3 regions of the Embleya sp. NPDC008237 genome follow, and region 3 is predicted to be linked to each of the others. Evidence: riboswitches for the same ligand, from Rfam matches in the RefSeq annotation. Region 3 holds a riboswitch; each other region holds the start of a gene.
What was found. A riboswitch is a leader RNA that binds a small molecule or an ion and turns the genes downstream of it on or off. The one in region 3 is predicted to bind cyclic di-AMP.

Region 1 (7,510 bases), on a different contig from region 3:
TCGCGAGCGCCGTCGCCGAACACGGCCTGCTGTTCCCGCCCGACCCGGGCAGCCGGACGGTATCCACCGTCGGCGGCAACGTGGCCACGTGCGCGGGCGGACTGCGCGGACTCAAGTACGGCGTCACCCGCAACTACGTGCTGGGCCTGGAGGCGGTGCTGCCCACCGGCGAGGTGATCCGCACCGGCGGCCGGCTGTGGAAGGACGTGGCCGGCTACGACCTGACCCGGCTGCTCACCGGGTCGGAGGGCACCCTCGCGGTGATCACCGAGATCACCATGGCCCTGCTGCCCGCGCCCGCCGACACGGGCACCGGCATCGCCTACTTCCCCGACCTGGCCCACGCCGGCCGTGCGGTCGCCGACATCCTCTCCGCCGGCATCGTTCCCGCGACCCTGGAGTTCCTGGACCGGCGCTGCATCGGCGCGGTCGAGGACTTCGCCCACCTGGGCCTGCGTACGGACGCGGGCGCACTGTTGTTGTTCGGCGACGACGGCGCTCCGGACGCGGTGCGCCGCGACCTGGCCCGGATGGCCGACCTGTGCGACCGGGCCGGCGCAAGCGAGTGGACCCTGGCCGAGGACGTCGCCGGCGCCGAGGCGCTGCTCACCGCGCGCCGCTGTTCGCTGCCCGCGCTGTCCCGACTCGGCTCGCTCACCATCCTGGAGGACGCCACCGTCCCGCGCCCGCGGATCGCCGAGATGGTCGACCGGATCGACGCCATCGCGGACCGGCACGCGGTCACCATCGCCACCTTCGGCCACGCCGGCGACGGCAATCTGCACCCGACCTGCGTGGTGGCCGACCCGCAGGACACCGAGTCGATCGAGCGTGCCCACGCCGCCTTCGACGACATCTTCCGCACCGCGATCGAACTGGGCGGCACGATCACCGGAGAACACGGCGTCGGCGCCGCCAAGCTGCCCCACCTGCGGGCCCAGCTCGGCGACGAGCAACTGGATCTGCTGCGCCGGATCAAGTCCGCCTTCGATCCCGCCCGCATCCTCAATCCCGGAAAGCTCGGCTCATGACCGGTGTGTTCGATCCCGAGGAACTCTCCCGCTGCATCTCCTGCGGCTTCTGTCTGCCCGCGTGCCCGACCTACGCCGAGACCGGGGACGAGGCGTCCTCGCCGCGCGGCCGGATCAACCTGATGCGCGCCCTGGAGACCGGCCGTCTGGACGCCGACGACCCGACCCTGCTCGAACAGTCCTCGGCCTGCCTGGGCTGCCGGGCCTGCGAACCGGTCTGTCCCGCCGGCGTCCCGTACGGCTCGCTGCTCGAACAATGGCGCGAGCACCAGTGGCGCGGCCGGCGCAGGCCGCCGCTCGCCCGGCTGCTGACCGTCGTGGTGAGCATGCCACCGGTGGTGCGAGTCATGGGATGGGGGCGCTTCGTGCTGCCGGCCGGGAGGGCGAAACACGATCCGGCGAGGTCCGGACGAAGGGCCGAGCGGGCCGCGGCGGCACCGCCGGCGTCCTCCGTGTCCGGCACCTCCGCACCCGCGCCCGCCCCCGACACGGGTGCGGGTGCCTCGCTCATGCTCGGTTGTTTCGAACGGGCCATGTTCCCCAAGGTCGCCCGCGCCGCACGCACCCTGCTGCCCGGCCTCGCGGTACCCGACGACCAGGGTTGCTGCGGCGCGCTGCACGCGCACAACGGCGAGCTGAAGAAGGGACGCGTGCTCGCCCGCCGGCTGGGCGAGCGGCTGCCCGGCCGGATCGTCACCACCTCCGGCGGCTGCGCCGCGCACCTGGCCGACGTCATCGGCCGTGATCGGGTCGCCGAACTCTCCGAGGCGATCGACCCGGCCACGCTCACCGCGCATGCGCCGGCCGGGCACCGGATCAAGGTCACCCTCCAGGACTCGTGCCACCTGCGCAACGGCCTGAGCGTCTGGCGCGAGCCGCGGGCGTTGCTCGCGCGGGTGGCCGACTTCGTGGAGACCCCGGGCGCCGCCGAATGTTGCGGTGCGGCCGGCACGTACGCCCTGCTGCGGCCGGCCGCGTCCCGACGCATCCTCGACCGCAAGCTCGACGCGATCGAGGCGACCGGCGCCGACGTCGTGATCGCGGTCAACCCCGGCTGTCTGCGCCAACTGCGCACCGGCCTGCGTCGGCGCGGGTCGCGGGTGCGCGCGATGCACCTCGCCGAGTTCCTCACCGCATTCCACGCGCCGCCGACCCCCGCGACCGGCGACCCGATGGCGGGCTGAGGCCAGGGGAGCCGGGGCCCGATGCGGCGCACGCAACTTCATAGGGGGAGCCGCGTGCGCCGTACCCGGTCCGGGCTCCCGCCGCCGGCCCGATGCGGCAGGCACGAGAGACACCAGGCTCGACCTGAAGAAGCACCGGACATACAGGGGTAATTCGGACAATACTTTGATGGCGCATGACGCACGTCACATCGCGCATACCGTTCGTCAGGAACTCGCACGCACCGTGAACCGAGTTTCCCGGATTCTCACCCGCCGTGATTCCCCGGACGACGGTGAGTGAGCTTTTTGGGCACAATGCGTACGGAGTTCGGGACTTTAAGTCCCGTTATTCCACCCTTAAGACCCGATTCTTCGGTTTCGGCGAATCGTGATGTTTGGTTCCGCGCCGGGGGTGTGCGTAGCTTGGTGCTTCGCCACACCGGTCCGGTGCTCGGCGAAATGGTCTCCCGGTTCGCCGAATCCTGCCGCCGGAGCGAGGCCACGGTACGAAACCCGAAAGGCAGGAGCGGGGGAACCAAGTGGAATGCCGTCCCGGGCGTCTGTGACACAGGCGCCCATGCGGACGGCTTGGGGTGAAGCCGTGCCCGTCCCTCTCATTCGAGGGTCGAACACGGCCGGGCGAGACTCTCCAGCCCGAATCCGACAGCTCACTTCGTAGGCGTGGGAGAAGGAAAAATCTTCGTGCAGTCGTTCATCACCCCTGCCCGCATGCCCAAGAAGACGCGCCTCGCGCTGACCCTCGGCATGGCCGGCGCCATCGTCGCCGCCCCGCTGATCACCGGTATCGCAACCGCCAACGCCGCCTCGGTCTCCACCTGGGACAAGGTCGCCATGGGCGAGAGCTCGGGCAACTGGCACATCAACACCGGCAACGGTTTCTACGGTGGCCTGCAGTTCACCCAGAGCACCTGGAACGAGTTCGGCGGTCAGCAGTACGCCCCGCGCGCCGACCTGGCCACCAAGGACCAGCAGATCGCCATCGCCGAGAAGGTCCTGGCCGTGCAGGGCCCCGGCGCCTGGCCGAACACCTCCGGCCCGGCGGGTCTGACCAAGGGCGGCGCCAAGCCCGCCGTCTCGCCGACCACCAAGTCCTCCGGCTCGGCCAAGACCTCGATCAAGGTCGCCCCCAAGGTCGCCGAGAAGCCGGTCGAGTCCAAGCCGGCGACCGCCGCCGCCCCGAAGATCGAGGTCGTCCCGGCCGCCGCGAAGCCCGCGTCGACCACCACCTCGTACTCCGTGGTCAAGGGTGACACCCTGTCCAAGATCGCCGCCGACAAGGACATCGCAGGTGGTTGGCACAAGCTGTACGCCGACAACCGCTCCGTGATCGGTGGCAACCCGAACCTCATCAAGGTCGGCCAGAAGCTCTCGCTGTCCGGCAAGGCCAAGGCGTCCGCCGCCACCGCCACCGCCGCCGCCAAGGTCGAGGTCGCGCCGAAGGCCGCGCCCAAGACCGAGACCGTCGCCGAGACCAAGCCCTCGGCGTCGGTGAAGGTCGCGCCGAAGACCACGGTCAAGGAGAAGGCCCCGGTCGCCGCCAAGGCGTCCTCCGCCAAGGCCGGCAGCACCGCGGTCAACGCGTCCGGCTACGTCGCTCCGGTGAGCGGCTCGCTGGGCACCGCGTTCGGCGTCGGCGGCAAGATGTGGTCCAGCGGCAGCCACACCGGCCAGGACTTCGTGGCCTCCACCGGCACCCCGGTGAAGGCGATCACCTCGGGCACCGTGGTCAAGGCCGGCAACGGCGGCGCCTACGGCAACGAGATCGTGATCAAGCACGCGGACGGCAAGTACTCGCAGTACGCGCACCTGTCCAGCATCGGCGTGCGCGCCGGTGCCACGGTGAGCACCGGTCAGCAGATCGGCCTCTCCGGTGCGACCGGCAACGTGACCGGCCCGCACCTGCACTTCGAGATCCGCACCACCCCGAACTACGGCAGCGGCATCAACCCCGTCAGCTACCTGCGCGCGCACGGCGTCAACCTCTGATCCGAGCGTCACTCAGGCAGTAACCGCACGGCGACAGCCACTCTGCGGTAGCCGTACAAGGGCCGGGCCCGTCGACCACGCGTCGACGGGCCCGGCCCACGTGCGCGTCCGCACCCCTGCGGACGCCGAGACCCCGGCGGACCGCCAAGCCCCGCGGACGCCGAGATCCCCGCGCACGCCGAAGCCCCGCGGGCCGGGTCGATCAGCCGCGTGCCGGGTACCGCTTGGGCAGCGGCAGTCCGCGTGCGGCCAGCAACTCCCGTGCCCGATCGGGGTAGTCGGTGATCAGACCGTCCACGCCGGCGTCCATCAGCTCGGCCATGGTCGCCGGGTCGTCGATGGTCCACGGCACGACCTTGATGCCCCTCGCATGCGCCTGGGCGACCATCTCCCGGGTCACGTAAGGGCGGTAGTCCGGGTCGGTGACCTTGCCGTTCTGCGGGAAGCCGTGCACGGGCGAGAACGTGGTGGCGCCGAACGAGGCGATCGCGCGCAGCGGATCGCCGCCGAAGTCGTCGATGTCCAGGCCGCCCAGCCAGGGCGAGGCGCCGGGCTTGCCGACCTGGAGGAAGTCGTAGTTGGTCAACGCGACCAGCGGCAGCCGCGGTTCGACCTCTCGCATGCGCTTGAGCGCGCCCCAGTCGAAGCTTTGGATGGTGACCTGGCGCAACAGCCCGGCCCGGCGCACCTCGCGCGCCACGGTCTGCACGAACTGCTCGCGCGGCGCGGTCTCCTGCGGCGCGCCCGCCTCGACCTTGGTCTCCACGTTGAGCTTCACGCCGCGCGCGTGCCGGCGCTCGACCAGGTCGAACACCTCGGTGAGCAGCGGCATTCGGGCGCCCGGCGAGGTGGTCTGCGCGGGGAAGCCGGGGAACTGCCGCGACCCGCAGTCCAGGGTGCGGATCTGGGCCAGGCTGAGCGTGTTGACGTACTTGCCGACGTAGGGGAACTCCGGGTCGCCGGCCCGCACCGGTTCGGTGTCGGCACACTTGCGCCCGTCGACCCTGCGGTCGTGGGTGACCACGGCGCGGCCGTCCTCGGTGATCTGCACGTCCAGTTCGAGGGTGGACACGCCCAGGTCCAAGCCTTTGGCGAAGGACGCGAGCGTGCTCTCCACGGTCAGCCCGAGTCCGCCTCGGTGCGCCTGGAGGTCGAAGGACTTGCGGTGGTGACCGCCGTGGCGGTCCGCCGCGGCGGCCGCTCCCGGGGCGGCGACGATGGCGGCCCCGGCCAGGACCGCGGCCGTGACGGTCTTCCATCCGGACATGGACGTCTCCTTCTCGCTCCGGTCGACGACGATCGACCGTCGACGCCCACACCCTGGCCCGCGCAACGTGATGCGCGGGGAGTCGGGCCGTGGCGTTCCGGCGAAGAAGAGACGAAGCGGAGGCGAAGTCGCCCACCGGGGCGGCGCCGACCAACCGCCGATGCGATCCGCCCGAGAACCGAAGTCGAGGCGCCCGCAGGGCCGTTCAGCAGCCCATCGAGGACCCGTTGTCGGTCCAGCCGGGCCGGTGCGCGGCCAGCAGCCGGCCCGACGCGTCGTGCACGACCTGCAGTTCCTGCTCCGAGACGACGGCGAAGAACGCGTCCTCGGCATCACCGAGCAGCCGGGTGCTCTCCGCGACCAACTCCCGCCCCGAGTCGGTGACCTGGACGACGTGCCGGCGCCGATCGTGCGGGTTGCGCCGACGCTCGGCGAAGCCGCGCGCCTCCAAATCGTCGAGCAGGCCGACCAGGACGTTCGGGTCGATCCCGAGCAGCCGACTGACGTCCTGCTGGGACAACGATTCGTAGGCCAGCAGGGTCTCCAGCACGTGTACGTGCTTGGCCTTGACCCCCAGCGTGGCCAGCGTCTGATCGGCGAGCGCCAACAGGAGATCGGCCAGCTTGACCAGCCGGTATCCGGTCCGAGCTCCCATCGGCGGCCGCCCCGTGCTCGGTCGGTCCGTCATGGCCACATATTAGCGGTCCTCGATCATATGTCTTCTAGACGAAAGGCGATGCATATCGTATGTTCCACATACGATCCATCGACTCTACGGAAGGGTTCGGCGATGTTCGCTGCCCTGGCCCGCCTGACCACGGCCCGACCCCGACTGCTGCTGCTCACGGCCCTGCTCCTGCTGATCGGCGCCGGCCTGCTCGGTCGAGGCGTCGGCGACCACCTCCTCGGCGGCGGCGCCGTCGACCCGAACTCGGCCTCAGCCCGCGCGGCGACCGCACTCGACCACGACTTCCCCGGCAGCCGACCCAACCTGGTCCTCCTGGTCGGCGCCGACCGCCCCCTGGACGCACCCGAAGTCACCACCCAGGCACGGGAGTTGGCCGCCCGCCTCGCCGCCGAACCGGACGTCGAGGGAGTGCTCTCCCACTGGACCGACGGTGCCCCCACCCTGCGCACCGCCGACGGCCGGCACGGCCTGGTCCTGGCCCACATCCGCGGCGAGGAGACCGCCGCCTCGGACACGTTCGAACGCCTGGCCGCGCACTACCGCGGCACCCGGGGAGCCCTGACCGTCGAACTCGGCGGCAGTGTCGCGGTGCGCCACGACATGCAGAAGACCATCTCCGAGGACCTGGTCCGGGCCGAACTGATCGCCCTGCCGATCACCTTGCTGATCCTGATCCTGGTCTTCGGCAGCCTGGTCGCCGCCCTGCTGCCGCTCGGCGTCGGCATCCTGGCCATGGTCGGCACCAACGCCGTGCTGCGGCTGGTCTCCACGACCACCGACGTATCGGTGTTCGCGCAGAACCTGACCACCGTCCTGGGCCTGGGCCTGGCCGTCGACTACGGCCTGTTCGTGGTCCGCCGCTATCGCGAGGAACTCGCCGCCGGCGCCCCGCCGGCGCGCGCGGTCGCGGTGATGCTCGACACCGCCGGACGCACCGTGGTCTTCTCCGCACTCACGCTCGCCGTCTCCCTCGCCGCGATGTTGGTCTTCCCGCAGTACTTCCTGCGGTCGTTCGCCTACGCCGGCATCCCGGTGGTGCTGCTCGCCGCCTTCGGCGCGCTGGTGATCCTGCCCGCGGCACTGGTCCTGCTCGGCACCCGGGTGGACCGGGGCGACCTGCGCGCACCGCTGCGCCGACTGGGCCGCCGACTGCGGCCCGGCGCCGGCGCCGGCGGCGCGCCGACCGCGGTGCGCGACAGCCGCTGGTATCGCCTCTCGCAGGCGATCATGCACCGGGCGCCGATCGTCGCCGTCCTCACCACCGGCCTCCTGGTCGCCCTCGGACTGCCCTTCCTGGGCGTGCAGTTCGGCACCGGCGACGACCGCCAACTGCCGAGGTCGGCCGAGTCCC
Region 2 (7,510 bases), on a different contig from region 3:
CCTCTCCACCCGCTGGACCGCGCTGCACCGCGCCGGCGCGCCGGACCTGTATCCGGAGCGGCTGCGCGCCGAGATCGACGCGATCAACGCGGACGTGTTCCGGGACGTGAACAACGGCGTGTACCGCTGCGGGTTCGCCACCACGCAGGAGGCGTACGAGGCCGCGTTCGACGCGCTGTTCGCCCGTCTGGACGCGCTGGAGGAGCGGCTGGCCGGGCAGCGCTACCTGGTCGGCGACACGATCACCGAGGCGGACATCCGGCTGTTCACCACCCTGGTCCGGTTCGACGCGGTCTACCACGGCCACTTCAAGACCAACCTGCGCAAGCTGACCGAGTACCCGGTCCTGTGGGCCTACGCCCGCGACCTGTTCCAGACCGAAGGCTTCGGCGACACGGTCGACTTCGACCACATCAAGCGGCACTACTACGTCACGCACGACCGGATCAATCCGACCGGCATCGTGCCCAAGGGGCCGGACCCGGCGCTGTGGCACACGCCGCACGGGCGCGGCTGAAGCGAGCACGACACGGAGCGGGGGCGGGCCGTCGGCCCGCCCCCGCTCCGTGCGTCGCCCGGCGGCTACTTGGTCAGGTCCACGGTCGGCGGCCCCGGATCCTCGGGGTGCTCGTCCTCGACCACCGGGTCGACGACGACGCCGGCCTCGGCCTCGACCACCGCGACCGCGTACGGCTCGTCCTCGGCCGCACTGGACGCACCCGGGTGGGTTTCGACCTCGCCCGCACCCGGCGCGCCCGGACGGGGCCGGTCCCCGCCCGCCGCACCGCCGCCCGGGTACGACTCGACCACGGCATCCCCAGCCGCGTGGGGCGCGGTCGGCGCGAACGTGGTCGCGGACGCCGGTCGACCCATCGCCGCCGGCGCGGGTCCACGCGACGGCAACATCGCCCACAGCGCTCCCGCGAGGCCGGCCAGGCCCACGCCGATCGCCGCGGTGGCCAGTGTCCACTCGGGGCGCACCGTCAGCGTGCCGGACGCGCGCAGCAGGTAGGCGATCGCGATGCCGGCGAAGACCGTGCCCGCGATCAGCGCCATCGGGTCGAAGCGGTACCTGTTCGGCCTCATCGGGAATCGCCCTCCATACGGGTCACGCTCGTCCGCCGGGTCGTTCGGGGTGTCGATCGACGCGCTCATCGCGGCTCCCGCCCGTCGTCCCCGTCCAGCACCTCGACCTCGCCGACGCCGACCTTCAGGTCGAGCGTGATCGTGCCGCGGCCGGGCCCGACCTGCGGGGCGGTGGTCTCGATGCGCTCCGGCCGGTAGCCGTCGTCCCGGCCGGTCGGCGTGCGCACCCGACCGAGGTCGACGCCGCCCTTGAACACCACCGTGACGTCGTCCGGCACCCAGACCTGGATCTGTCCGGCGCCGATCCGGGCCTTGACCGTCGCGCTGCCGCCCGGCCCGAGATCGAGCCGGCGCAGGTCGATGTCCATCGCGCCCACGCCCAGGTGGTACGAGGTCGGCAGTGCGGCGACCGTGGTGGGCCGGTAGGTGCGCTCGCCCGACGGACCGGTCAACGGCACGCTGATCGCGGTGATCGCGGCCAGCATCGCGGTGAGGGCGAGCGCGGGCAGGATCAGCAACCGCGCCCGGCCGAACCAGCTGCCCGCGAGCAGACCCAGGCCCACGATGCCGAGCAGGATCGCGAGCGTGACGGTGAACGTCACGTCCACGGCGCCGGTGTGGTCGAGCACCCACAGCAGACCGCCGGCCATCGTGGCCACCGACAGCGTGGCCAGGGACACGTACGAGCGCGGACGCCTGGGCCGTTGCGGAGCCGGCGGCGGCACGGGCCGATCCTCGCCCCCGGACGCCGCCCCCGCACTCGCACCCGGCACCTGCCACCACATCGGCGGCCCGGGCACCGTCGCGCCGTCCGGCCGGACGTCCACCTGGGCCGGTGCCGCCGCCATCGCCGCGGCCCCGGCCGCGCCGACGGCGGCCTGCTGCTTCTTCTTCGTGTCGGACCACACCATGAACAGCACCACGGCGGTGATCATCAGCAACGGGACGGACCGGCCGAAGCCCGAGTCCAGGTAGGTGAAGAACAAGGCGACCCCCATGACGGCGACCACGGTGGCTGCCGACGCCCCGTAGTCGAACTTCCCGGAGAGGATTCGGCGCAGCATCGGCTGCTCCTCCCCGCGGGCCGGGATCAACAGCCAGCCCAGGCTGTACACCAGTACGCCCACCCCGCCGAAGAGCGAGAGCACCGCGAACACGATGCGGAAGATCACGGGGTCGAGGCCGAAGTGTTCGCCGAGGCCACCGCACACGCCCGAGACCATCCGGTCCTCGGTGCTGCGCAGCAGTGGGGGGCGAATCGTCGTCGTGGGCGCCGCGGACGACCCCGCAGGGCCGCCCGGGGCGCCGCCGGCCCGGTCGCCGGCCGAGATACCGGGTTTCATGTCGTCGTTCATGGGTCCATCGTGGCGCCCGCGGAGCCCGCTTCCCATCGGGCTCCGCCCTGGCGCACCCCTGGTTCGACCCTGAGGACGAATCAGGGTCGGGCCCTGATGCGTACGCTCTTGCCGGCGTGTGACGATCGGTCGTGTGACCGCCGTTTACCCCCCGCCCGCCGCGCCCGTCCGGCCCGCGCCACCGACTCCCCGGCTCCGCCGCGCCTCCTCCCACCGGCTCGCCGGCGGCGTCGCGCGTGGCCTGGCCGAGCACCTCGGCGTCGAGGTGCTGCTGCTGCGGATCGCCTTCGTCGCACTGGCCTTCTTCGCGGGAATGGGGATCGCGCTCTACGCGGCGTTCTGGGTCTTCGTACCGCAGGGCGGGGCGGCCCCGGCCGGGCGCGAACGCGGGCGGGAGCGGCACCAGGCGCTCGCGATGATCATCGTGCTGATCGCGGCGACCATGCTCACCGGTGTGGGCGCGACCACGAGCGGGACCAAGGTCGGCGACTGGATCTGGCCGCTGCTGGTGGCCGGTCCCGGCGTGATCCTGTTGTGGCGCCAGGCCGACGAGTCGCAGCGCAACCGGTGGTTCTCGCTCGACGGCCGCAGCCGGGTGGCCGGCGCGCTGCGCACCGTCGTCGGCGCCGTGCTGGTGCTGGCCGGCCTGGTGTTCTTCTCGTTCGGCCGGGGCGGCATCGGCGACGCGCTGGCCGCGATGCGCGGGGCCGGGCTGCTCCTGGTCGGCCTGCTGGTCATCTTCGGGCCGTATCTGCTCCGGCAGACCCGCGAACTGGGCGTCGAGCGCCGGGCCCGGATCCGGGCCCAGGAGCGGGCCGAGGTGGCCGCGCACGTGCACGACTCGGTGCTGCACACGCTGACCCTGATCCAGCGCCAGGTCGAGGACCCGCGCGAGGTGGCCCGGTTGGCCCGCGCCCAGGAGCGCGAGTTGCGCGCGTGGTTGTACCGCCCCGACGGCGAGGAGCCGGACCGCACCTTCGCCGCCGCGCTGCGCTCGACCGCGGCCGAGGTCGAGGACGCGCACGGGGTGTCGATCGAGGTGGTGTGCGTGGGCGATTGCCCGGTGGACGACAAGCTGGCCGCGCTGGTGGCCGCCGCCCGCGAGGCGATGGTCAATGCGGCGAAGTACGCGGGCGGAGCGGCGATCGCGGTGTTCGGCGAGGCCGACGAGGACACGGTCACGGTCTTCGTGCGCGACCGCGGACCCGGTTTCGACCCGGAGACGGTGCCCGCCGACCGGCTGGGTGTGCGAGAGTCCGTGATCGGGCGCATGCGCCGCAACGGGGGCGCCGCGCACATCCGCAGCGAACCCGGTGAGGGCACCGAGGTCGAGCTGGAGATGCGCCGCGCCGACGCCGGCCGGGCCGCTGTGGGAAGGACGAACACGTGAACGCCACCGAGAGCAGCACGGAGCACCCCGAGGGGACGGCCGCCCGTACCCGGGTGGTCCTGGTCGACGATCACCGGATGTTCCGGACCGGCGTGCGCGCCGAGATCGGCGAGGCGGTCGAGGTGGTCGGCGAGGCCGACGACGTCGCGAGCGCGGTGGCGGTGGTCACCGAGACCCGCCCCGAGGTGGTGCTCCTGGACGTGCACCTGCCCGGTGGCGGCGGGGTCGAGGTGCTGCGCCGGTGCGCGTCGCTGATCCCGGCCGTGCGCTTCCTCGCGTTGTCGGTGTCGGACGCCGCCGAGGACGTGATCGGGGTGATCCGCGGCGGGGCCCGGGGCTACGTGACCAAGTCGATCACCGGCGACGAGCTGATCCGGGCGATCGGCCGGGTCGGCGAGGGCGACGCGGTGTTCTCGCCGCGCCTGGCGGGCTTCGTGCTGGACGCGTTCGCGGCCACCGACGTGCCGCCGATCGACGAGGATCTGGATCGACTCACCCAGCGCGAGCGCGAGGTGCTGCGGCTGATCGCACGCGGCTACGCGTACAAGGAGATCGCCCGGCGCCTGGTCATCTCGGTCAAGACCGTGGAGACCCATGTGTCCGCCGTACTGCGCAAGTTGCAGTTGTCCAACCGGCACGAGCTGACCCGCTGGGCGACCGACCGGCGACTGGTCTGACCCCGACGCACGCGGAGCACGAAAAACGACGGCGTCCTCCTCCGGAACGGGTCCGGGGGAGGGCGCTGTCGAGGTCTCTACGCGCGACCGGTGACTCTAACCGGGTCGAACGGCCGCGTAGAACGGCATCGAGCCCACCGGTGCGTAGGTCACGTTCTTGCCCGGCCGCGGGGCGTGCACGATCTGCCCGCCGCCGACGTAGATGCCCACGTGCGAGTTGTCCGGGTAGTAGAACACCAGGTCGCCCGGCTGGAGCGCGTCCTTGGAGATCCGCGGACCGTCGTTGACCTGGGTCCAGGTGGTCCGGGTCAGGCTGACGTTCGCGGCCTTCCACGATGCCTGGGTCAGCCCGGAGCAGTCGTAGGAGTCGGGGCCCACGGCCCGGGGCGAATACGGCTTGCCGATCTGGGACTTCGCGAACGCGACCGCGGCCGCGGCCCGGCCGGACACGGGGACATTGGTCGCCGGCGGCGGCGTGTCCGGCTTGTCCCGCGAACTGCGGTCGTTGCCGGTCCGCGTCGTGTCCGCGTTGCCTGCGTTGCCCGTATTGCCCACGTGCTCGTCGGAGTCGAGCACTTCCTTCTTCTGCTGTTCGGTGAGCGTGTTCAGCAGCCGCTGGGCCTCGGCGAGCTTGGCCTGGATCTCGGTCTTGTTCTTGTTCAGCTCGGTCCGCAGCTTCTCCAGCTCGGCCAGCTGTGCAGAGGCCTCGGTGCGGTCCTGCTGGAGAACCCGGGCCTGCGCCGCGATCTGCTTCAGCTTGGCGGCCTGCTGACCGTCGAGCTGGGACATCATCTGCGACTTCTGCAGGAAGCCCTCGGGGTCGCCGCTGAGCGCCAGCGACAACGACGGCGGCAGGCCGCCGCTGCGGTACTGGTTCGCCGCCAGGACACCGATCTGATCACGCAGAGCGTTCAGAGCGGTTTGTTCCTCGGTGATCCGGGCCTGCGTCTGGTTCGCGGTGCCCTGCTGCTTGGTGATCTGCTCCTCGACGCCATTGGCGGCGTCGGTGGCCTTGATCACGTCACTGTGCAGCCGGTTGACGCGTTCCTTGGTCTGCTGGAACGACTGCGCGGGATCCGCGCTCGCGGTGCCGGCGAAGGTCATCACGCCGGTCATCGTCGCGGCGGCCGTGACCACGGTCGCTGCGGTACGCACGGCGGTGCGCGGCTTGGGCTTGCGGTGCTGCCCGGGTCGACGTTGGGACGCCACTGGTGGCGAGTCTCCTTCCTCGGCCGCCTACCGGGTTAGCTGACGGGTTCGGGCGGAAGAAGGCGCCCTACGGTGCCGAGGCACCGATTCACCCCAGGGACTGCGAGGGTCCCCGGTTCCGGCTTCCCATCACAATGACGGTGGTCACCCACCGTCACCGAAATGCGTCCCCGAATTCGGCGGTGGCGATCGTGTCGACCGGGTGGCCGACGTCGAGCCGATCGCCTGTCGCAGAACACTAGTCACAGGAGTGTCACGGCCATCACCACCAACCTTCGCATTGCCAAATCTTTACCAAATTCGCCGTTTCCTTCTCCGTGTATCTCGGGATAAGCGCGCGGATTCCCGAAAGTCGATCTTGGGACGATTTGGCGACTGTTGATCACGTATAACCCGCCGGAGAGTCATCGACCCGTGCCGGCTAGGCTGCCGGGCAACATTCGCGGCATCCCGGTGCCGCGCGACGGTCGACGAGGAGTTGTACGACGTGGACGTTCTGCGGCAGATCCTGCTGGTCCTGCACATCGTGGGCATCGCGTCCCTGCTCGGCGGCTTCCTCACCCAGATGTCCGCGCTGCGCACCGGCGACGGGCGGATCGTGCCCGCGATGACGCACGGCGCGCTGACCATGCTGGTTACCGGCCTGGCCCTGGTCGGCGTGGTCCAGGCCGGTCCGGACAAGGACGTGGACAACGCCAAGATCGGCACCAAGCTGGTCATTCTGCTGGCCATCCTGCTGCTGGTCTGGGGCAACCGCGCCGCGGACCGGGTGTCCTCCAAGGTGCTCGGCGCGATCGGCCTGCTGACCGTGGCGAACATCGCCATCGCGGTCATGTGGACCTGAGACCCCGCCGACACCGACTCCGCCCACCGCCGGCACGAGCCGAACCGCCTGGGCGAGCGACGCAGGTCGGCGGTCCGAGCGACGCCGCACCCGGTACACACGACGGCGCCCTCCACGCGGAATGAATCCGCGGGAGGGCGCCGTCGAGGTTTTTCGGGCGACCGGTGGATTTACCCGGGTCGAATCGCCGCGTAGAACGGCATCGAGTCGAGCGGCGCCTCGGTCACGGTCTTGCCGGGACGCGGGGCGTGGATGATCTTGCCGCCGCCGATGTAGAGGCCCACGTGCCGGTTGTCCGAGTAGAAGAACACCAGGTCGCCCGGCTGGAGCGAACCCTTCGCGACGCGCGGACCGTCGTTGACCTGGGTCCAGGTGGTCCGGGACAGCCTGACGCCCGCGGCCTTCCACGACGCCTGGGTCAGCCCCGAGCAGTCGTAGGAGCTGGGCCCCTCGGCGCCCGACACGTACGCCTTGCCGATCTGGGCCCGCGCGAACGCGATCGCGGCCGCGGCCCGACCGGACGCGGGGATGTTGGTCGCCGGCGGCGTCTCCGCCTTGTCCCGCGAGCTGCGGTCGTTGCCCCGCGTGGTGTCGCCCTCGTGCTCGTCCGAGTCGAGGACTGCCTTCTTCTGCTGTTCGGTGAGCGTGTTCAGCAGCCGCTGGGCCTCGGCGAGCTTGGCCTGGATCTCGGTCTTGTTCTTGTTCAGCTCGGTCCGCAGCTTCTCCAGCTCGGCCAGCTGCGAGGAGGCCTCGGTGCGGTCCTGCTGGAGAACCCGGGCCTGCGCCGCGATCTGCTTCAGCTTGGCGGCCTGCTGACCGTCGAGCTGGGACATCATCTGCGACTTCTGCAGGTAACCCTCGGGGTCGCCGCTGAGCGCCAGCGACAACGACGGCGGCAGGCCGCCGCTGCGGTACTGGTTCGCCGCCAGGACACCGATCTGATCACGCA
Region 3 (7,510 bases):
GCGCGCCCGGTCGGCCCACCCGCGCCCGCGACCGCGATCACCGCACCGTCGAGACCGTTCATCACACCGACTCCTCGTTCACCGTGCTGTTCGCCTCACCCTGCCGAAACTCGCCGCGCCCGCTCCGCGGGCCCCGCGACGTCGTCGCGCGCACCCGCGCCGGGGCCGGGCGCGCCGTACCGGTCACGACGCCGCGACCGCCCGCTCCGTCGGGACCTCCGCGAGGCCCTGCACCGGGCTGTCCGCGGTGATTCCCTTGGTCGAGGCGATCACGTCGCGCAGTCGCCGGTTGAGCGCCTCGTAGAACATGCTCAGCGGGAACTCGTCCGGCAGCACCGCATCCACGAGCGCCTTCGGCGGCCCGTCCATCGGCAGCGCGCCGGGCCCCTTCGCCCACACCGAACCGGGGTGCGGCGGCACGTACGCGGCGACCAGCGCGTAGCCGGCCAGCCAGTGGCCGACCTTCGAACGATCCACACCCGCGCGGTAGAGCCGGTCCACCTCGTCGTAGAGCCCGAGCACCGCGTCGGTGATCCGGTCCCAGTCCACGGTGAGCCGGTTGTCCGCCCACTCGACCACACCCGCGCGGTGCAGGTAGGCGAACAGCAGTTGCCCGCCCAGGCCGTCGTAGTTGCGCACCCGACCTCCGGTGACCGGGAAGCGGAACAGCCGGTCGAAGATGACCGCGAACTGCACCCGGCGCGCGGTCGACACACCCTCGGCGGCCAGCGTGACCGCCTCGCGGAACGCGGTCAGGTCGCACCGCAGTTCCTCCAGCGCGTACATCCAAAACGGCATCCGCTGCTTGATCATGAACGGGTCGAACGGCATGGGACCGCGCATGTGGCTGCGGTCGTGGATCAGGTCCCACAACACGAACGCGTCCTGGGCGAGCTGCTGGCTCTCCACCAAGTCCACGGCATCCTGCGGAAGTTCCAGGCCGAGTGTCTGCGATGCGGCGGTTGCCACCCGGCGGAAGCGGGCCGCCTCGCGGTCGCAGAAGATGCCGCCCCACGTGTACGTGGGCACCTCGCGCACGGCCACGGTCTCCGGGAAGAGCACCGCCGAGTCGGTGTCGTAGCCGTCGGTGAAGTCGACGAACGCGATCGGCACGAACATCGCGTTGTCGTAGCGCCCGGCCTCCAGGTCGGCCAGCCACTGGGGCCACACCACGCGCAGCAGCACGGCCTCGACATTGCGGGTCGGGTTGCCGTTCTGGGTGGTCATCGGGAACACCACGAGGTGCTCCAGGCCGTCGCGCCGATCCTGTTCCGGGCGGAACGCGACGAGCGAGTCGAGGAAGTCGGGACGGCCGAAGTCCTCCGCGGACCAACGCCGAAAATCGGCCACGACCGCGTCGAGGTACGCCTCGTCGTGCGGGAACAGCGGAGCGAGCCCGGTGATCGACGAGGTGATCTCGGCGACCAGCGCCCGGGCGGACGCATGCCCCGATGGCTCGATCGAACCGTCCTTGGCCTGCAACGGACGCAGGTCGGCGACGGATCGTTTGAGTTCGAGCCACAGCGGGTGATCGACGGCGGTACGGACGGCTACGCGGGTCATGTTCGACATGGAACCCTCTCAGGAGAAAGCAGGAACCACGGTCAGGTGAACCTATGTCAAAAGATTTTAACGCCGCAAGGCCCTTTCGAACGCAATCTTATCGTCGTGGGTACGTTTTGCCCGAATAAGTTGAGATTGAGACCTGGCTCTCGGTGCCCGCATCGGCGCACCCGTGAAATCGAGGACCCGCACCTGCCGGAAGACACGGGATTCGGCCGGCCCGGCCGGCCACGCCCGTGGCCATCGACCGTCGATCCGCCGGTTCCCTATGGCCTGCCCTGCTGAACGGAATGCTGATTCCGCATGGTGGAACGGTCGGCCCGGCGATGCCCCGGATCCGCCTCCACTCCCACTGCCCGATCCGGCGATCCCGTATGTCTCGGCCCGATGCCCGCGGCCCGATGCCCGCGGCCCGATGCCCGCGGCCCGATGCCCGCGGCCCGATGCCCGCGGCACCATGCCCGCGGCCCGCCGACCGACCCCGGCCCCGCCGCCCCGACCCCGGTCGCGACACGGGCGTAGGCCCCGCCGAAGTACTCGGCGGGGCCTACGTCGTGACGCTGGATCAGATGGCGAGCTGGGTGCCCACGCCGATCACGTTCGGGTTGCCCCCGATGACGCCCGCGTTGGCGGCGTACAGGGCCTTGTAGCCACCCTTGACGCCGAGCTTGGCGGCGACCTCGGACAGCGTGTCACCGGCCTTGACGGTGTAGGTGCCGGAGCCCGACGCCTGCTTGGTCGCGGCCGACTTCGGCGCGGCCGACTTCGGCGCGTCCTGCTTCGGCTGCACCCGGACCTTCGGCGCGTTGCCGTCGGAGGTCTTCGGCGCGTTCTCGGTCACGGACTCGGCCTTGGGTGCGGCCTTCGGCTCGACCTTGCTCTTGGTCTTGCCGGTGGTCGACGAGTCGGCTGTGGCGGAGGCGTTGCCGCCCTTGCCCAGACCGGCCTTCTGCGAGCAGACCGGCCAGGCGCCCGGACCCTGGCTCGCCAGGACCCGCTCGGCGACCGCGATCTGCTGGTCCTTGGTCGCCTGCGCGGCGCTGGAGGCGTACTGGCTGCCGCCGAACGCGTTCCAGGTGCTCGGGGTGAACTGCAGACCGCCGGAGAAGCCGTTGCCCGTGTTGATGCTCCAGTTGCCGGTGCTCTCACACTGGGCGACCGCGTCCCACGTGGACGAGGACGCGGCGTTCGCGCTGCCCGCCATGCCCACGAGGGGGAGGACGAGACCCGCACCGGCGGCGACGGCGATGCCGGCGCGACGGCCACGAGAGAGCGAGCGAACGGGAGCGGTGATGGCACGGAAGGTCATTGATTACCTCGTCGGGCGCCTGCGAAGTTAGCTGTCGGGTTCGGACGATTGGCCCGGCCTCGCCTGGAACAGGCATGGCTTCACCCCAGACATCGACATGGCCGATGCCGGCACTTACTCGGTTCCCCCGCTCCTGCCGCCAGTCGATATCGACTGCATCCCTCGGGCGGCGGCAGGATTCGGCGTACCGCCCGGGGAGTCCGCTTGTGCGAACAACCACGAAGCTACGCACCGCTCCGCCGGGTTGGCAAACATTTCGGGTGATTTGTGAGGTCCCCCATAGGGAGGAATAACACTGATTTGCCCGATTTGTCGCCATCCCTGCAGGTCACGGTGCCGGCGTCGACGGTGCGCGGCCGCGTGGTCACCCGTGCTTCAGCGACGAGCTATTCCGTCGCGGGCAGCTCCACAGGTACGACTACCCGTTCCTCGTCCCAAAGGAACGTCGCACCGCCGGTCGCGAAATTGGCGACATCGGCGACCGTGGCCCGCCCCTCCGGCGAATCCAGGGTCGCCTCGATACCCGCGCGAGACGGCGCGTACAGGCCGACCACCAGGTAATAGGGCGGCTGCGCGCCGGACGGGTCCGGTTCGCATTTGCCGATGGTCCAGCCGGTCAGCCCCGGCATGGTGCGGGCGAGCGGCACGTGCTTCTCCCAGTAATAGGCGTCGAACGCCGCCGGGTCCTCGGGGTGGCCATACAGCACGGTCAGCTTGTACACGCCGACTCCTCACGGTCGTGTGGTGGATGTGCTTCCTGCCGTTGGTGCCTGTGCGTCCGGCGTGTGGTGCCCGGATGGGTCCGGCGCGGTGCGCTACCGAAGGGCGATGTTCTTGAACGCCCGCGCCTGGTCGGTGATGGCCACCTCGGTGGGCAGCCGTTCCATGCTGGAGGCGCCGAAGAAGCCCACCACGCCGGTGGTGTGGGCCAGCACGTACGCGGCGTCCTCGGGTTCGGCGATCGGCCCGCCGTGGCACAGCACCAGCACGTCGGGGTTCACCTCCGCCGCCGCGTCGCGCATCTGCTGCACCCGCTCCACCGCCTGGTCGAGCGTGACCGCGGTGGTCGCGCCGATGCTGCCCTTGGTGGTCAGGCCCAGGTGCGGGACCAGGATGTCGGCGCCCGCCGCGGCCATCGCGCGGGCCTGCTCGGGGTCGAAGACGTAAGGGGCGGTGAGCAGACCGCGCTCGGCGGCCAGCCGGATCATCTCCACCTCCAGGTCGTAGCCCATCCCGGTCTCCTCCAGGTTCTGCCGGAAGACGCCGTCGAACAGGCCGACCGTGGGGAAGTTCTGCACACCCGCGAAGCCCATCGCGGCGAGCTGGTCCAGGAAGTGCGGCATGATCCGGAACGGATCGGTGCCGCACACGCCCGCCAGGACCGGAGTGCCCTGGACCACCGGCAGCACCTCGCCCGCCATCTCGACCACGATCGCGTTGGCGTCGCCGTAGGGCAGCAGTCCGGCGAGCGAACCCCGACCGGCCATCCGGTAGCGGCCCGAGTTGTAGATGATGATCAGGTCCACGCCGCCGGCCTCGGCGCACTTGGCCGACAGTCCCGTGCCCGCGCCCGCGCCGATCACGACGCCGCCCTGCTCGACCGTCCTGTGCAGTCGGCCCCGCGCCTCGCGTCCGTTCATCTCAGTCCACGCGTCCCTTCGTGATCATCTCGTGCAGTCGATCCGCCGCCGCCGTGGCGAACTTCGGATCGTTGATGTCCGTCGCCGCCTCGTGCACCTCGACGGAGCTGCCCGCGAGCCCGGCCCGCAGCTCGTCGAACAGCGCCTTGTCGGCGACGGAATCGTAGAAGGGCGCGCCCTCGACGTCGATCGCCGAGACCCCGTGCAGGGGCAGGTAGAGCGCGGTGGGACCGGTCGCGGCAACCAGCTTGGCGGCGATCCGCCGGCCCAGTTCGGCGTTCTCCGCGGGGGTGGTGCGCATCAGCGTCACCGTCGGGTTGTGCACGTACAACAGGCGCTCCTCGAACCGCGCGGGCACGGTGTCGCGCGGGCCGAAGTTGACCATGTCCAGCGCACCGACACTGACCACCTGTGGCAGCCCCATCCGCCCGGCCGCGGTCAGCCGCTCGGGGCCCGCGCTGAGCACCCCGCCGACCAGGTCGTCCGCCAGCTCGGTGGTGGTCAGGTCGAGGATCCCGGCCAGGAAGCCCGCCTCGGCCAGATTCTCCATCGACGTGCCGCCTGCCCCGGTGGCGTGGAAGACCAGCACCTCGTAGCCGAGTTCGGTCAGCCGCTCGCGCGCGGCGTCCACCGCCGGAGTGGTCACTCCGAACATCGACGCGGCGACCAGCGGACGCCCCTCGCCGGTCACTCCCGCGACCGCCGCGCGATCCTCGGCATAACCGCCCGCCATGCCGGCGATCGCATCCGCCGCGTTGCCCAGGATGCGCTCGGAGAGCCGATTGATCCCGGCGATGTCCACGACGCTGTACATCATCGTCACGTCCACCGCGCCGACGTACGGCGACACGTCGCCCGCCGCCATCGTGGAGACCAGCAGCTTGGGCACGCCCACCGGCAGCGCGCGCATCGCGTAGGAGGCGATCGCCGACCCGCCCGAGCCGCCCATCGCGAGCACACCGTCCACCCGGCCCTGCTCGTACAACTCGCGCAGGATGGACGCGGCCCCCTCGGCCATCGCGGTGGTCGCCGCGCCCCGGTCGGCCCGGGTGCGCAGGTCGGCCAGATCGGTGCCGGCCGCCGCCGCGACGTCGGCCGCCTGCACGTCGGCCTGGGCCAGCGACTCGCCCAGCACGCCCACGTTCATCAACACCACCTCGGCTCCCCTGGCGCGCAGCCGGTAGGCCAACCACGCGTATTCGGATCCCTTGGTGTCGAGCGTTCCGATCAGTACGACGGTGGGCATCGGTGCCTCCGGTGGGGTCGGTAGGGCTTGCCGGGTTGACGCTTCGGCGGCGAACGGCCGCGCACAGTAACCCAACCGGATGATCATGGCGATTGAAAGCACCGTGCGGTAGGACGGGGGACGAGTTCCGAAGTTTTGGCACGTCACGGAGGTATCGATGGCGGAGGAACCGGACGGACGGGTCGCAATCGTCGCCGGAGCGGGCGACGGCATCGGGCGCGCCTGCGCGCTGGCCCTGGCCCGCACCGGCGCGGATCTGGCGCTGGCCGCGCGACGGCCCGAGCCGTTGCGCCGACTCGCGGACGAGATCCGCGAGCTGACGGGCCGTCGGGTGATCGCGGTACCGACCGACCTGGCCGACCAGGCCGCGTGCCGGGCGCTGGTGGACACCGCGGCGGAGGAACTCGGTCGGGTGGACGTGGTGGTCAACGTCGCGACCTACAACCCGTCCGGGCGGCTGGAGGACTTGGATCCGGCGGAGTTTCGGCGGGCCTTCGAGATCAACGTGCTCGGCGTACTGGCCGTCTCGCGCGCCGCGTTGCCGTACATGCGCGCGGTCGGCGGCGGGTCGATCGTGCAGATCAGCTCGGAGGCGCCGCGCGCGAAGCTGGTGAACCTGGGCGCGTACGCCGCGACCAAGGCCGCGATGGAGGTCGCCTCCGGCGTGCTGGCCAAGGAGGTCGGCCCGGACGGCGTGCGGGTCAACGTGGTCGTCGCGGGCTACACCGAAAATGCCAAACTGGCCGCGTACATCGCCGACATCGCGGCGCGCCGGGACGTGCCCGAGGCGGAGGTGCGCGCCGAGATGACCAGGTCGTCGGCGCTGCGTCGGATCACCCGACCCGAGGACATCGCGGACGCGGTCGCGTTCCTGGCCTCCTCCGGAGCCCGGGCCATCACCGGCACGATCACCCCGGTCACCTCGGGCGTGTCCTTCGGCTGACCCGCAGCGGCCCGCGGCGGCTCACGGCCGTCACGGCGGTCGCGGCCGTCACGGCGGTGGCCGTCGTGGCGGTCGCGGCGGTCCGCCCCCGCCCGCCGTGAGCGCGCGCTCAGCGCAGCTTGAGCGCCAGGAAGAAGTCCACCTTGTCCTCCAGCCGGGCCAGCCGACGCCCGGTCAACTCCTCGATCCGGCCGATCCGATAGCGCAGCGTGTTCACGTGTACGTGCAACCGCGCCGCACACCGGGTCCAGGACCCGTCGCAGTCCAGGAACGCCCCCAGCGTGCCCACCAGATCGGCCTGGTGGCTCGCGTCGTACGCACGCAGCGGCTCCAGCAGCCGGCCGCGGAACGCCCGCCGCACGTCCTCCGGAACCGCCGCCAACAGCGCCACGTGCGAGGCGAGTTCGGCGTGTCCGACCACCTCGACCCGACCGGGCCGGGTGCCCGCGATCCGGCCCGCGTGCCAGGCCTCCTCCAACGCGCCGCGCAACCCGTCCGCGCGGGCCACCCGTGCGCTCACCCCGATCCGCAACCGCACGCCGCCCGCTGTGGTCCCCGCCGGCGCGGCCAGCAGCTCGCGCAGCAGCCGGGTGGTGGGGTCCGACTCGGCGCCGTCCCCCTCCGGCGGACCCTCGCCCGGAATCAGCGCCACCGCGCCCGACCCGGTCTCCGAGACCAGGGCGGCGCTCGGTTGATCCGCCAACGCCTCCTCCAGGAGCTCCCGGGCCAGCCGGCGGGCCTCGCGCGCGGGCAGGTCCGGGATGGTCGCGGTGGCGAACTGCCAGTGTGTGCGGCCCGCGTCGTCCGGT

Region 1: it holds a riboswitch for cyclic di-AMP, as region 3 does, so the genes downstream of both, ACFZBU_RS15205 (transglycosylase family protein) here and ACFZBU_RS44090 (transglycosylase family protein) in region 3, are expected to answer to the same signal.
Region 2: it holds a riboswitch for cyclic di-AMP, as region 3 does, so the genes downstream of both, ACFZBU_RS22150 (NlpC/P60 family protein) here and ACFZBU_RS44090 (transglycosylase family protein) in region 3, are expected to answer to the same signal.

Annotation. Positions count from the first base shown of each region.
Region 1 is NZ_JBIBGL010000005.1:326,033-333,542, forward strand. It holds gene ACFZBU_RS15195 (FAD-binding oxidoreductase) at 1-1,031, shown strand, start outside; gene ACFZBU_RS15200 ((Fe-S)-binding protein) at 1,028-2,215, shown strand; cyclic di-AMP (ydaO/yuaA leader) riboswitch at 2,661-2,894, shown strand; gene ACFZBU_RS15205 (transglycosylase family protein) at 2,927-4,204, shown strand; gene ACFZBU_RS15210 (glycerophosphodiester phosphodiesterase family protein) at 4,407-5,471, opposite strand; gene ACFZBU_RS15215 (MarR family winged helix-turn-helix transcriptional regulator) at 5,677-6,159, opposite strand; gene ACFZBU_RS15220 (MMPL family transporter) at 6,262-7,510, shown strand, end outside.
Region 2 is NZ_JBIBGL010000008.1:234,423-241,932, forward strand. It holds gene ACFZBU_RS22125 (glutathione S-transferase family protein) at 1-517, shown strand, start outside; gene ACFZBU_RS22130 (hypothetical protein) at 583-1,086, opposite strand; gene ACFZBU_RS22135 (PspC domain-containing protein) at 1,152-2,441, opposite strand; gene ACFZBU_RS22140 (PspC domain-containing protein) at 2,575-3,831, shown strand; gene ACFZBU_RS22145 (LuxR C-terminal-related transcriptional regulator) at 3,828-4,508, shown strand; gene ACFZBU_RS22150 (NlpC/P60 family protein) at 4,605-5,717, opposite strand; cyclic di-AMP (ydaO/yuaA leader) riboswitch at 5,727-5,909, opposite strand; gene ACFZBU_RS22155 (hypothetical protein) at 6,205-6,561, shown strand; gene ACFZBU_RS22160 (NlpC/P60 family protein) at 6,732-7,510, opposite strand, start outside.
Region 3 is NZ_JBIBGL010000028.1:71,845-79,354, reverse strand. It holds gene ACFZBU_RS44100 (SDR family NAD(P)-dependent oxidoreductase) at 1-62, opposite strand, end outside; gene ACFZBU_RS44095 (DUF6421 family protein) at 184-1,572, opposite strand; gene ACFZBU_RS44090 (transglycosylase family protein) at 2,129-2,872, opposite strand; cyclic di-AMP (ydaO/yuaA leader) riboswitch at 2,873-3,064, opposite strand; gene ACFZBU_RS44085 (EthD family reductase) at 3,259-3,594, opposite strand; gene ACFZBU_RS44080 (phosphoenolpyruvate hydrolase family protein) at 3,688-4,512, opposite strand; gene ACFZBU_RS44075 (Tm-1-like ATP-binding domain-containing protein) at 4,514-5,758, opposite strand; gene ACFZBU_RS44070 (SDR family NAD(P)-dependent oxidoreductase) at 5,916-6,701, shown strand; gene ACFZBU_RS44065 (PucR family transcriptional regulator) at 6,811-7,510, opposite strand, start outside.